3 regions of the Crenobacter sp. CS_VA4 genome follow, and region 1 is predicted to be linked to each of the others. Evidence: predicted binding sites of a transcription regulator. Region 1 holds the regulator's gene; each other region holds the start of a gene.

Evidence for each region. Region 1 encodes sigma-54, which starts transcription at its own class of promoters, with help from an activator protein. Its sites were predicted from a motif close to CTGGCACGCTTCATGCTT; they were not measured.
Region 2: a site for sigma-54 is predicted at 960-977, ahead of eat (ethanolamine permease). Genes of this name have one in related genera too.
Region 3: a site for sigma-54 is predicted at 1,486-1,503, ahead of glnK (P-II family nitrogen regulator). Genes of this name have one in related genera too.

Annotation. Positions count from the first base shown of each region.
Region 1 is NZ_JBVMAE010000028.1:4,974-7,239, forward strand. It holds gene lptB (LPS export ABC transporter ATP-binding protein) at 1-626, shown strand, start outside; gene ACZ2IA_RS18845 (RNA polymerase factor sigma-54) at 647-2,089, shown strand; gene hpf (ribosome hibernation-promoting factor, HPF/YfiA family) at 2,190-2,266, shown strand, end outside.
Region 2 is NZ_JBVMAE010000006.1:228,452-230,717, forward strand. It holds gene eat (ethanolamine permease) at 1-923, opposite strand, end outside; gene ACZ2IA_RS08235 (DUF779 domain-containing protein) at 1,054-1,425, opposite strand; gene adh (aldehyde dehydrogenase) at 1,548-2,266, opposite strand, start outside.
Region 3 is NZ_JBVMAE010000006.1:3,261-5,526, forward strand. It holds gene ACZ2IA_RS07170 (YifB family Mg chelatase-like AAA ATPase) at 1-960, opposite strand, end outside; gene ACZ2IA_RS07175 (accessory factor UbiK family protein) at 965-1,252, opposite strand; gene glnK (P-II family nitrogen regulator) at 1,549-1,887, shown strand; gene ACZ2IA_RS07185 (ammonium transporter) at 1,914-2,266, shown strand, end outside.

The sequences.
Region 1 (2,266 bases):
GCCTGCTCGGCCCGAACGGCGCCGGCAAGACCACCAGCTTCTACATGATCGTCGGCCTGATCGCCGCCGATGACGGCGTGATCCACCTCGATGGCCGGAACATCACCAGCCTGCCGATCCACCAGCGCGCTCGAATGGGCCTGGGCTACCTGCCGCAGGAAGCGTCGATCTTCCGCAAGATGACGGTCGAGGACAACATCCGCGCGGTGCTCGAGATCAGCGGCCTGAAGGGCGAGCAGCTGGAAAACGAGCTCAACCTGCTGCTCGACGACCTGAACGTCGCCCACCTGCGCGAAAGCAACGCGCTGGCGCTGTCCGGCGGTGAACGGCGCCGGGTCGAGATCGCCCGGGTGCTGGCCACCCGACCGCGCTTCATCCTGCTCGACGAACCGTTCGCCGGCGTCGACCCGATCGCGGTGATCGACATCCAGAAGATCATTTCCTTCCTGCGCGAGCGCGGCATCGGCGTACTGATCACCGACCACAACGTGCGCGAAACGCTGCGCATCTGCGATCGCGCCTACATCATCAGCGAAGGCGCGGTGCTGGCCTCGGGACTGCCCGAAGAGCTGGTCACCAACGAAAGAGTGCGCGAAGTGTACCTGGGCGAACACTTCCACCTCTAAGAGAGGAAACGGCGGTTGGCATGAAGCAAGCCTTGCAACTGAAGGTCGCGCAGCAACTGACGCTGACCCCGCAACTGCAGCAGTCGATCAAACTGCTGCAGTTGTCCACCCTCGACCTGCAGGCCGAGGTCGAGCGCTTCCTGCTCGACAACCCGCTGCTGGAGCGGCCGGACGACCACGGCGGCGACATGCAGGCCACCGGCGACAGCCCGGCGGACAATGCCGCCGATACGACGCAAGACAACCAGACTTTCGACGAGAGCAGTAACAGCAACGAGGAGCGCGACACGCTCGGCGCCGAGCTGACCGACTGGGGCGGCGGCAAGGGCGGTTCGCGCGACGGCGACGATGACAACCCCGACCCCTTGTTCAACGTGGCCTGCCCAGTCACCTTGCGCCAGCACCTGCTCGCCCAGCTCGGCGAACTGTCGCTGCCGGAGCGCGACCGCGCCATCGTCACGCTGCTGATCGAAGAGCTGGACGAGGACGGCTACCTCAGCGTCGGCCTCGACGAGCTGGCGGCCAATCTGCCGGCCGAGCTGGAGGTGGACGAGGACGAACTGGCGGTCGGCCTCGCGCTGTTGCGCCAGTTTGACCCGGCCGGCGTCGGCGCCGGCAACCTGTCGGAGTCGCTGACGCTGCAGCTGGCCCGCCTCGACCCAGCCATGCCCGGCCACGCGCTGGCCCAGGCGATCGTGCGCAACCACCTGGTGCTGCTCGGCAACCGCGACTTCGGCAAACTGAAGAAACTGTTGGCCACCGACGACGACACGCTGCGCGCCGCGCAGGCGCTGATCGGCCGACTGAACCCGCACCCGGCCGCCGGTTTCGGCGAGGGCGAGACCCATTACGTGATCCCGGACGTGATCGTCAGGAAGCGCAAGGGCCGCTGGTTCGCCGAACTGAACCAGCATGCCGTACCGCGCCTCAACATTAACCCAATGTACGCTCGCACCGTCACCGAGAGCCGCCAGAACGCCGGCGAGTTGTCCGGCCGCCTGCAAGAGGCAAAGTGGCTGATCAAGAACATCCAACAGCGATTTGACACTATTCTCAAAGTGTCGGAAGCTATTGTCGAACAGCAGCATGCGTTCTTTGAACAGGGCGAAGTGGCGATGCGACCGCTGATTTTGCGGGACATCGCCGACCAGTTGGGACTGCACGAATCCACCGTGTCCCGGGTCACTACGCAGAAGTATCTGCTGAGTCCGCGCGGCTTATTCGAACTCAAATACTTCTTCGGCAGTGCCCTCGACACCGACGGTGGCGGCGAGTGCTCGGCCACCGCGATCAAGGCGCGCATCCGCCAGATGATCGACAGCGAAGACGCCGAACGCCCCCTCTCCGACAGCACCATCGCCGACCAACTGGCCAAGCTGGGCATACAGGTTGCCCGCCGCACCGTGGCCAAATACCGCGAGGCGATGCAGATCCCGCCCGTCAACCAACGCAAAAAACTATAGGTAGCCCCTTTAAAACCAGCGCTGCTGTACCCATCCAATAAGGGACCACTCACTTGCCAGGCACGATAAGCCAGGCGGTTTTCACCAAAAGGAGTAGGGTATGAACTTCAAACTGACCGGTCTCCACCTCGAAGTTACCCAGCCGCTACGCGACTATGTCGAAAGCAAACTGGATCG
Region 2 (2,266 bases), on a different contig from region 1:
AGCGCGAAGATCTGGCGCGAGTAGCCCATGATGATGCCGTGGAACGAGGCGATCAGGCCGAACAGCCCCAGCCACACCAGCATATGCAGCCAGCCGCTGCTGTTGCCGACAATCATCTTCATCGCCTGCGGCAGCGGGTCGTTGATGTTGGCGAGGCGGGTCCAGTCTCCGGCACCGCCGGCGAACACCATCACGCCGATCGCCAGCACCACCAAGGTCAAAATGCCGGCGATGTAGGCGCGCGGCACGGTGCGTTTCGGGTCTTTGGTTTCTTCGGCGGCCATCGCTGCGCCTTCGATCGCGAGGAAGAACCAGATCGCAAACGGAATCGCGGCGAAGATGCCGGACACCGCGCCGAGGCTGAACGTGTCATGCCCGGCCCAGCCGCCCTTGGTGAAGTGACTCCAGTCGAAACCTGGGGCGACCACGCCGACGAACACCAAGAGCTCGAAGATCGCCAGCAAGGTGACACACAATTCAAAGGTGGCGGCGATGCTCACGCCGAGGATATTGAGGCCCATGAAGATCAGGTACGCGCCCATCGCGGTCCATTTCGGCGCCAGCCATGGGAATTGCACATTCAGATAAGCGCCGATGGCCAAGGCAATGGCAGGCGGCGCAAACACGAACTCGCACAAGGTGGCCGCGCCGGCCAGAAAGCCGCCCATCGGCCCGAAGGCGCGCTTGGCGTAGGCGAACGGGCCGCCGGCGTGTGGAATAGAGGTGGTCAGTTCGGTAAAGCTGAAGATGAAGGCGGTGTACATCACCGCGACGAACACGGTGGCGATCATAAAGCCCATCGTGCCGGCGCTGGCCCAACCGTAACTCCAGCCGAAATACTCGCCGGAGATCACCAGGCCCACCGCAATGCCCCACAACTGCCAGACACCCAGTGATTTTGATAGGTCTTGATTTGCTGACATCTTGTTGCTCCCTTAGTGGATAACTAAGCATTCATCTGGCAGGAATCATGCCAACAGCAAACGGGCCGCCAAACCCAGCAACGGCTGGCCTTTAGCCCTGGAAACCGTTCAAGAACAGTGCAGCCTTGGCTCAAGCCTGGTGCGGCACAGCATCCAGCACCGCCAGCTCGGCCTCGCTCAGCAGCCGCGAGCGGGTGATGAAGCGTACCCCTTCCGTCGCTTCCACCGAAAAACTATTGCCCCGTCCGGAGGATACGTCGATGGTCAGGTGGCAGGCTTGCCAATATCCGAACAAAAAAGCGCTGATATAGAACGGGCAGCCGCCGATTTCACCGAGCAGCACGTCCTGGCCGCCGATGCGGAATTCGCTCTGCAAAAAGCACATCGGTGCGCTGCCGTCGCAGCAACCGCCGGACTGGTGGAACAGCAAGGGGCCGTGCCGTTCGACCAGCCGAGCCAGCAGGGCCTGCGCTTCGGGGGTGATTGCCACGCGCGACGCCATCGGATGCTCCTTGTGGGTGAGAAAAGGCCGACGCCAGGGGGCGACGCCGGCCAATCAAATGGCTTCAGAGCCGCTCACAAAACCCCAGTGCAACGACGCCAGCAGGGTTATGCGAGTGGATCTCAGAAGAATCCGAGTGCGTTCGGGCTATAGCTCACCAGCAGATTCTTGGTCTGCTGGTAGTGGTCGAGCATCATCTTGTGCGTCTCGCGACCGATGCCGGACTTCTTGTAGCCGCCGAACGCCGCGTGCGCCGGGTACAGGTGATAGCAGTTGGTCCACACCCGGCCGGCCTTGATCTCGCGGCCCATCCGGTACGCCAGCGCGCCGTCGCGCGTCCACACCCCGGCGCCGAGGCCGAACACGGTGTCGTTGGCGATCGCCAGCGCTTCTTCCTTGTTCTTGAAGGTGGTGACCGCCACCACCGGGCCGAATATTTCCTCCTGGAACACGCGCATCTTGTTGTGGCCGGCCAGGATGGTCGGCTGCACATAGTAGCCCTCTTCCAGCCCGGCGATCTTGGCCTGGCCGCCGCCGGTCAGCACCTGCGCGCCTTCCTGGCGGCCGACGTCGATGTAGGACAGGATCTTGTCCAACTGCTCCTGGGACGCCTGCGCGCCGATCATGGTGGACGGATCGAGCGGACTGCCCTGGCGGATCGCCTGCACCCGTTTTACCGCGCGCTCCATGAAGCGTTCGTAGATCGACTCCTGCACCAGCACGCGCGACGGGCAGGTGCACACTTCGCCCTGATTGAGCGCGAACATAGCGAAGCCTTCCAGCGCCTTGTCGAAGTAGGCATCGTCCTCGCGCATTACGTCTTCAAAGAAGATGTTGGGTG
Region 3 (2,266 bases), on a different contig from region 1:
GCTCTCGAGCGGCTCGCGCAGCACCTCCAGCACCTTGCGGTCGAATTCGGGCAGTTCGTCGAGAAACAGCACGCCGTGGTGCGCCAAGCTGATCTCGCCGGGACGCGGGTCGGAGCCGCCGCCGACCAGCGCCACCGCCGACGCCGAATGATGCGGCGAGCGAAACGGCCGCACCGCCAGCGTGTCCGCGGCGACGCCGCCGTGCGACAGCGAACGGATCGCCGCGCTCTCCAGCGCCTCGTGTTCGGCCAACGGCGGCAGGATGCCGGGCAGCCGGGCCGCCAGCATCGATTTGCCGGTGCCGGGCGGACCGACCAGCAGCAGGCTGTGGCCGCCGGCCGCAGCCAGCTCCAGCGCGCGCCGCGCGGTGCCTTGGCCCTTCACGTCGGCGAGATCCGGGTAAAACAGTTCGGCGCTGCTCTCGCCACGCTGCTGCACCGGCAAGGCCGTTAAACCGTTCAGGTGTGCGCAGACCGCCGCCAGGCTGTCGGCCGGATGGACGGTGGCCTCGCTGACCCAGGCCGCCTCGGCGGCGCTGTCGGGCGGCAGGATAAACGCCCGGCCGGCCTGCTTCGCCTGCCAGACCATCGCCAGCGCACCGCGCACCGGGCGCAGTGCACCGGTCAGCCCCAGTTCACCGGCCAATTCAAACTTCTCCAGCCGGCTGGCGTCGATCTGGCCCGACGCGGCCAGCACGCCGATCGCGATCGGCAGGTCGAAGCGGCCCGACTCCTTCGGCAGGTCGGCCGGCGCCAGGTTGACCGTGACCTTCTTGGCCGGGAATTCGAAGCCGGAGGTCAGGATCGCCGCCCGCACCCGGTCGCGGCTCTCCTTCACCTCGGTATCAGGCAGGCCGACGATATTGAACGCCGGCAGGCCATTGGCGAGGTGGACTTCCACCAGCACCGGCGGGGCATCGAGGCCGGCGAGCGCGCGGCTGTAAACGACCGAGAGCGACATGCGCTCAGGAATGACCCTGGGCGGCCTGGACGGCCTCGAGTTCGGCGGCCTTGTCCGGGAACACCTGCGCTTCCAGCTCGGCCAGACGCGTTTCCAGCGCCTCGAGCTTTTCACGGGTACGCACCAGGACTTCCTGCTGCACGTCGAATTCCTCGCGGGTGACCAGATCCATCCGGTTGAAGGTGGAGGCCATCATCGCCTTGACGTTCTTTTCCAGGTCCTTGGCCGGGCTGGCCGCGAGCGTCTCGCTGATCTTGGCGCTGATTTCATCGAACAGTTTCTGGCTGAGCATCGGCTCTCTCCTTGCCTATGTCATTGAATGACTCATTGAGTGTAGCAAAAAAGCCGTCCGCATCGTGCGTTCGGCCGTGCTCTATTTTGACACGTGACGCCTACGTGCGGTTGCAACATAGCTTGCACCAGTCTGGTGCCATGACGAAGCCATCATGCCTGCATTCAGGGCACACCCCGGCCGAACGCTCCGCTTGCGCCCCGCTTGGGCGCATTTTTTGCACTGCACAGCGGCTGGCACAGTTATCGCTTAGAGATCATCGGGAACACCGAATTCTTCGCTCGAAAGGAGCCGTCATGAAACTGGTTACCTCCATTATCAAGCCGTTCAAACTGGACGAAGTGCGCGAGGCCCTGTCGGCCATCGGCATCCAGGGCATCACTGTCACCGAGGTCAAGGGCTTCGGCCGGCAGAAGGGCCACACCGAGCTGTACCGCGGCGCGGAGTACGTGGTCGACTTCCTGCCCAAGATCAAGCTCGACATCGCGATCGAGGACAGCCTGCTCGACCAGGTGCTGGAGACCATCGAGAACGCCGCCCGTACCGGCAAGATCGGCGACGGCAAGATCTTCGTGGTCGATCTGGAACAAGTGATCCGCATCCGCACCGGCGAGACCGGCGCTAGCGCTGTGTAACGACAAGAACAGACGGGGAACCCATCATGAAAAAATCTCTCGCCTTGCTCCCGCTGCTGCTCGCAGCCATCCCGGCCCTGGCCGACACCCCGACCATGCCTATGCTGGTCGACGCCAAGACCATCAGCGCCGGCGACACCGCCTGGATGCTGACCTCGACCGCGCTGGTGCTGTTCATGACCATCCCGGGCCTGGCGCTGTTCTACGGCGGCATGGTGCGCAAGAAGAACGTGCTCGCCACGCTGATGCAGAGCTTCGCGATCTGCGCGCTGGTCACCGTGCTGTGGACCGTGATCGGCTACAGCCTGGCGTTCACCGACGGCTCGCCGTATCTCGGCGGCGTCAGCCGGGCACTGATGAACGGCATGGCCTACCTGAA